2 regions of the Bradyrhizobium sp. AUGA SZCCT0169 genome follow, and region 2 is predicted to be linked to the other one. Evidence: predicted binding sites of a transcription regulator. Region 2 holds the regulator's gene; the other holds the start of a gene.

Region 1 (3,409 bases), on a different contig from region 2:
GGTGTCCGATATGGGCAGGCGCTCGGCCATCGCGACGTCGCCGGTATCGAGGCCGACGTCCATCTTCATCACCATCACACCGGACTCGGCATCGCCTGCCATGATGGCACGATTGATTGGGGCTGCGCCGCGCCAGCGCGGCAGCAACGAGCCGTGCAGGTTGAAACAGCCGAGCGGCGGCGCATCCAGGATCGCCTGCGGCAGGATCATGCCATAGGCGACGACCACGGCGGCATCCGCATTGTGCGCGCGAAACGCTTCGAGCGCGTCCGGCGTCTTCAATGTGGTCGGCGTCAGCACGGGTATGCCGAGCCGCCGCGCTTCCTGCTCCACAGGTGTCGGCTGCAGCTTCATGCCACGCCCGGCCGGCTTCGGCGCGCGGGTATAGACGGCCGCGATCTCATGGCCATGGGCCACGAGTTCCAGCAGCGTCGGCACCGCGAAATCGGGCGTGCCCATGAAGATCAAGCGGAGAGGCATGATGCGAAGAAAATCCTTTGGACCCGGCATCTAGATAACGAGCGTCATCTTGAGGTGCGAGCCCTTGCGAGCCTCGAAGGATGCGCAGGAAAGAAAGAATGTCGCTTGCGTCTGCCGTCGCCCTTCGAGGCTGCGACGCCAAGAGGCGCCTTCGCACCTCAGGGTGACGGCGCGGTGGATCCTACTCCGCCGCCCTCTTCGCGGCCTTGGTAAACTTCTTCAGCACACGGTCGCGCTTCAGCTTGGACAAATAATCCACGAACAGCACGCCATTGAGGTGATCGATTTCGTGCTGGATGCAGGTGGCAAACAGGCCGTCGGCATCTTCCTCGTGCACCTTGCCGTCCAGATCGGTGAAGCGTACGCGCACCTGCGCCGGCCGTTCCACCGCCTCGTAATATTCGGGGATCGAGAGACAGCCCTCCTCGTAGACCGACAGCTCTTCGGACGAGGAGATGATCTCCGGATTGATAAAGACCCGCGGCTGCGGCTTGGTCTCGCCGTCCTCGGTCTTCTTGGCCAGATCCATGGTGATCAGCCGCAGCGGCTGCGCGACCTGGATCGCGGCGAGGCCAATGCCGGGCGCGTCGTACATGGTCTCGAACATGTCGTCGGCCAGCTTGCGGATCTCCGCCGTCACCTTCTCGACGGGTTTGGAGACGAGCCGCAACTGCTTGTCCGGCAGGATAATGATTTCTCTGATTGCCATGATGGGGCGATTTAAGCTGCTGATTTGCCGCGGTCAATGCACGTCGGAACCGGGTAAGGCGGCCTTAACCATGATTTTTAAGGCCGCGTTAACCACGAAAATTAAGGGGTCATCTACCATAAATGTTCCCTCTTCGTTCGTGCTAACCCGCGAATCGGCTACAAGCAGCCATGAACGAGATTCTTTTTGTCATCGGCGACCTGCCGATTCGTGCCCTCGACGCGCTGATCGGCTTTGGCGCGCTGGCGCTAATCCTGTTGCTCACCATTGCCATCGTCATCGCCCGGTCGGGCCGCCGCGGCGCGGAACTCGCGATGGCGCAGGCGATCCGGGCCGACGAGCTCGAGGAACGCCTGAGCGAAATGCTGCGGGCGCAGAGCGAATCCACCGGCCGGGTCGATGCGATGGGACAGGCGCTGGCCGGCCGTCAGGCCGAGATGGCCCGCGCCGTCAACGAGCGGCTGGATTCGGTGACCCACCGGGTCGGCCAGTCGATGGAAGCGACCACGCGCAACACCATGGACAGTTTGCGCGCGCTGCATGAGCGGCTCGGCATTATCGACAATGCCCATAAAAATCTCACCGACCTGACCTCGCAAGTCACCACGCTGCGCGACGTGCTCGCCAACAAGCAGTCGCGCGGCGCGTTCGGCCAGGCGCGGATGGAGGCGATCGTCCAGGACGGCATGCCGACGGGTTCCTACGAGTTCCAGTACACGCTCTCATCAGGCAAGCGGCCGGATTGCGTGGTGTTCCTGCCCGACCAGCGCCCGCTCTGCATCGATGCGAAATTTCCGCTGGAGGCGATGACCGCGCTGCACGACGCGCGCACCGACGAGGAAAAGAAATACGCTACAGGGCGACTGCGCGCCGACGTGATGAAGCATGTCAACGACATCGCCGAGAAGTATCTGATATCAGGCGAGACCCAGGACACCGCGCTGATGTTCGTGCCGTCGGAATCGGTCTATGCGGAAATTCACGATGGGTTCGACGACGTGATCCAGAAGGCCTACCGCGCCCGCGTCGTGCTGGTGTCGCCGTCGCTGTTGATGCTGGCAATCCAGGTGATGCAGCAGATCCTGAAAGATGCGCGGATGCGCGATGCTGCCGACCAGATCCGCACCGAGGTGCTTAATTTGGGCGACGATCTCGGCCGCCTGCGCGACCGCGTGCTGAAACTGCAAAAGCATTTTGGCGATGTGAATGAGGACGTCCGCCAGATCCTGATCTCCGCCGACAAGATCGAAAAGCGGGCGGGGCGGATCGAGGAACTGGATTTTAGCAAGTCCGAGCCGCCGCCCGAGGCTCCGCGCATCGTCAAATCTGGCGCACCAGAGCTGTTCCCGCTGGCGCGCAAGCTGCAGGCGGGGGAGTAGAGGCCCAGGCGCTACGCAAGCGGTGTCATCGCCCGGCTTGACCGGGCGACCCAGTACGCCGCGGCCTCTCGATCTAGCTCAAACACCTCTGGGATACTGGGTCCCCCGCTTTCGCGGAGGACGACAATGATTTTTGTTCGTCCTTCTGGGACCCGCCGCCATCAGAGCCATCTCGTCGAAAGCGCTGACCTATCCTCCTCCTGCGGCGATCTCCGGATAAAGATCAATCCAGTTCGGATTGTCCTTTTCGATCAGCGCAATCTTCCAAGCCCGCGGCCATTTCTTCAGCCGTTTCTCACGCTGAATGGCAACCTCTACTTCGTCGACGCATTCGAAGTACACCAGATGACTCACGCCGTAATCTTTAGTGAAGCCTTCCACCGCACCTGACTTATGCTCGTAAACGCGACGGACGAGGTCATTGGTCACGCCGATGTAAAGCGTGCCACCGATGCGGCTGGCCAGGATATATACATAATAGCTGCGCGTTCCCATCTGCCGCCTCTGGGATACTGGGTCGCCCGGTCAAGCCGGGCGATGACAGTATCATTTTTGGCGGCCGAATCTGCTAACACCTGTCTATGAACGCACCTGAAGCCCCCTCGACATCGGCAACACCCTCGTCCGCGCCCTCCTGGCGCGAAGCGCTTGCGGTGTATCTGCAGCCGCGCGTGCTGATCGTGATGATGCTCGGCTTCTCGTCCGGGCTGCCGCTGGCGCTGTCGGGATCGACGCTGCTGGTATGGGTCAGCGAGAACGGCGTCAGCCTCGGCACCATCGGGCTGTTCACCCTGGTCGGCACGCCCTACACGCTCAAGTTCCTTTGGGCGCCGCTGGTGGA
Region 2 (3,409 bases):
CCAGGGGCGTCGATCGCCCATGGTCGCCGGCGATCGCGGGCGAAGGTGACGCGGAGACAACCATCCTCGCGCCACGCCGTGCGGCGCCGCGTGCGGTCGATGCGACCCCGTCGGAAGCGGACCTGCAGGCCGAGGAATAAGGATTCACGTTCCCCGGCGCGGCGCGACCGGCGGCGCGGAATTCAACCGGTGGAAAGCGGTGTCGTCGTCGTAGTGTCCGCCTTCGTTGCCGCGCGCTCGGGAATCGGATGCACCACCGGCAATTGCAGCACGGTGACGCGCTGACCCTCGCAAAGCTGCGTCACCAGCACATGGCTCCCGTCGGGAAATTCGATTGCGTCGTGGTGACGTTCCTTGATATGCGGATCAATGGTGTTGAACTTGCCGACGCGAAAACCGATCGTCCGCGTCCAGATCCAGCGGTTGTCGTATTTGACGTCTTGCGCGAAGGCCAGTTCGGTCCCGGGCAGCATGCAGACCGCGACTGCGGGGTCGCGTTCGCTGGCAAAGCCGCGGGTCGAGGTGCCGCGGAAGGTGGTCGATATCAATGTCTCGCCGACCTCAGCAGGACGCGTTGCCATCGCGTGCAAACTATAGTCACACATCGGATCGCTCCCTCGTAAGAGATAAAGACCCGTGCCTCCCTCGAGGCGCTGGCCTCTATCAGAGTGGACTTGAGCAAAGTCTATTCCTGTTCTGGACATTTGTGCGACGGAAAGGCCGGCGCAACCGATCACAAACGCGCTACGGCGGCTGCGGATTTTCAGGCATCGGCGGCAGCGGCAGTTCGAAGGCGCCGAGATGGAATTGCTCCCGTCCGTCGTCGGCAATCCCGGGCAGCGCGACCAGCGTGAACGCAGCCTCCGGAAATTGCTGCCAGATCGCGAGATCTTCCGCCGTCACTGTCAGCCAGCCGAACCGGAGCATGTAGCGGCCCGGCTCGGTCACTAGGCCCGCCCGCTGCCAGGTGATCTTGGTGATCATATTGCTGACCACGTCGCGTCCCCCCGTTCGCACGCTTTCGAGCACGCCTCAAACCAAACAGCGCGCTCACGCCGCCAGTTTTTGCTGCGTTCTGGGCAATTGTGGGACGTATGCAAGCGCACCGCGACGGTTAAGGCTGTCCCAACGTCCAGGCAACGAAAAGCCCCGGTCGATGGCCGGGGCTTTTTTGCGGTGCCGAACGCGGCTTGCATCTGGCGCGGGCCGCGCTCAGTACTTCCGGTACAGCCCGATCAGCTTGCCCTGAATCCGGACCCGGTTCGGCGGCAGGATGCGCACTTCATAAGAGGTGTTGGCGGGCTCCAGCGCGATCGAGGCGCCGCGGCGGCGGAAGCGTTTCAGGGTGGCTTCCTCCTCGTCGATCAGCGCCACCACGATATCGCCGGTGTCGGCGGTCTCGTTGCGCTGGATCAGCGCCATGTCGCCGTCGAGAATGCCGGCGTCCACCATGGAATCGCCGCGGACTTCGAGCGCGTAATGTTCGCCGGAGCCGAGCATGTCCGGCGGTACGCTGATGGTGTGGCTGCGGGTCTGCAGCGCCTCGATCGGCGTGCCGGCGGCGATCCGGCCCATGACGGGAACGGCGACCGGACGGTTGCCATCGTCCTCGGCGGGCGCGCTGGCGGCGCGGACCTTGCCGAGCGTGCCTTCGATGACGCTCGGGGTGAAGCCGCGGCGGCCGTTGCCGTTACCGGCGCCCGCAAGCTCGGGCAGCTTGATGACTTCGATGGCGCGGGCACGGTTGGGCAGGCGGCGGATGAAGCCGCGCTCTTCCAGGGCGGTGATGAGGCGGTGGATGCCGGATTTGGAGCGGAGGTCGAGCGCATCCTTCATTTCGTCGAAGGAGGGCGGCACGCCGGCTTCCTTGAGCCGTTCGTTGATGAAACGCAGAAGTTCATACTGTTTGCGCGTAAGCATCTCGAGCAATCCCCCGGTTGGCGCGTCGTAATTCGTGGTCGTTCAGCTTGCAGAGGCCGCGGTCTCAAATTCGGAAGTCCAAAACTCCCATTTGTAGACACTAGCTCTCGAAACAAATCATGAACGGACACTATATGTTCGATACATGTTCCGCAACCACTTAATTTCAGGTGAACGCGCGCCGAGTTCACTCGAACAGGCCGCCCGGACGCGTCATTCCGGCAGGCGCAGGAACTCGCATGGCGTGCCTTCAGGCACCGCCGGCGCAAACGGCGGACGTATCAAAAGCGCCCGTGCCGCAGCGAGATTCCCAAGCAGCGACGAATCCTGGTGGCTCACCGGCACCGCGATCAACGCACCGTCTTCGCGCTGCTCAAGCCGTGCGCGAAGATAGTCTTCGCGCTGGTCGTTGGCGGGAAGATCGCGGCCGAGCAGGGCGGTCTCACGCGCGTGATGGATGGTTTTTCGGCCCGACAGCGCGCGAATCAGCGGCACCAGAAACAGGAAACCGCAGACATAGGACGAGACCGGATTGCCGGGCAGGCCGATCACCCGCATCGCCCCGAGGCGCCCGTGCATCATCGGCTTGCCCGGCCGCATCGCGATGCGCCAGAACGCCATCGCGACGCCCTCGGCCTCCAGCGAGCGCTTGACGAGGTCGTGGTCGCCGACCGAGGCGCCGCCCATCGTGATCAGGATGTCGGCGCCCGAGGCGCGGGCGCGGCGGATGCCGTCAGTGGTCGCCTCGACCGTGTCGGCGGCGATGCCGAAATCAATGGTTTCGGCGCCCTCGGCCCGCGCCAGCGCGCGCAGCGCGTAGCCGTTGGAGTAGACGATCTGGCCGGGGCCCGGGATCGAGCCCGGCATCACCAGCTCGTCGCCGGTGGCGAGCACCGCCACCTTGGGGCGGCTGATCACGGCGAGTTCCGGATAGTTCATGCCGGCGGCGAGCGACAGATCGCGTTCGGTGAGGCGGCTTCCCCTGGTGAGCAGCACGTCGCCCTCGCGGAAATCGGCGCCGGCGGCGCGGATATGCCGTCCCGGTCTTGCAACTTCCGTGATCGTGATGTGGTCGCCGCTGGCGGCCGTGTCTTCCTGGATGATGACGGCGTCGGCGCCATCGGGGATCACCCCGCCGGTAAAAATCCTGACCGCTTCTCCTGGGCCCACCTGGCGTTCGAACGGGCGGCCCGCCGCGACTTCGCCGATCACCTTCAGCCGCGCGGAGAGGTCGGCGGCATCGGCCGATCGCACCGCATAGCCGTCCATCGCCGACATCGCCCGCGGCGGCTGCGTGCGCTTTGCGGCAAGGTCGCGCGCGAGGACGCGATGCCAGGCGGTGTCGAGTGCGGCCATTTCTTCCGCCAGGGGATCGGCGCCCGCAAGGATCGCGGTCAGTGCATCAACGACCGGCATCAGGGCCACGGCAACACCCTCTCAAATTCCCAGCGCGGCAAGCGCCTTTGCGACGTCATCCGGCCCTGTCACA

What was found. The regulator LexA, encoded in region 2, represses DNA repair genes until DNA is damaged. The targets are predictions, from matches to a motif close to TGTTCNNNNTGTGTTCNG.
Region 1: a site for LexA is predicted at 1,313-1,330, ahead of JQ609_RS23485 (DNA recombination protein RmuC). Genes of this name have one in related genera too.

What each region holds. Positions count from the first base shown of each region.
Region 1 is NZ_JAFCMC010000023.1:67,215-70,623, forward strand. Features, by position in the region: gene fmt (methionyl-tRNA formyltransferase) at 1-480, opposite strand, end outside; gene def (peptide deformylase) at 662-1,189, opposite strand; gene JQ609_RS23485 (DNA recombination protein RmuC) at 1,360-2,568, shown strand; gene JQ609_RS23490 (GIY-YIG nuclease family protein) at 2,758-3,063, opposite strand; gene JQ609_RS23495 (AmpG family muropeptide MFS transporter) at 3,150-3,409, shown strand, end outside.
Region 2 is NZ_JAFCMC010000005.1:232,193-235,601, forward strand. Features, by position in the region: gene JQ609_RS08550 (ComEC/Rec2 family competence protein) at 1-140, shown strand, start outside; gene JQ609_RS08555 (hypothetical protein) at 183-605, opposite strand; gene JQ609_RS08560 (hypothetical protein) at 745-984, opposite strand; gene lexA (transcriptional repressor LexA) at 1,213-1,920, opposite strand; gene glp (gephyrin-like molybdotransferase Glp) at 2,134-3,345, opposite strand; gene JQ609_RS08575 (HAD family phosphatase) at 3,358-3,409, opposite strand, start outside.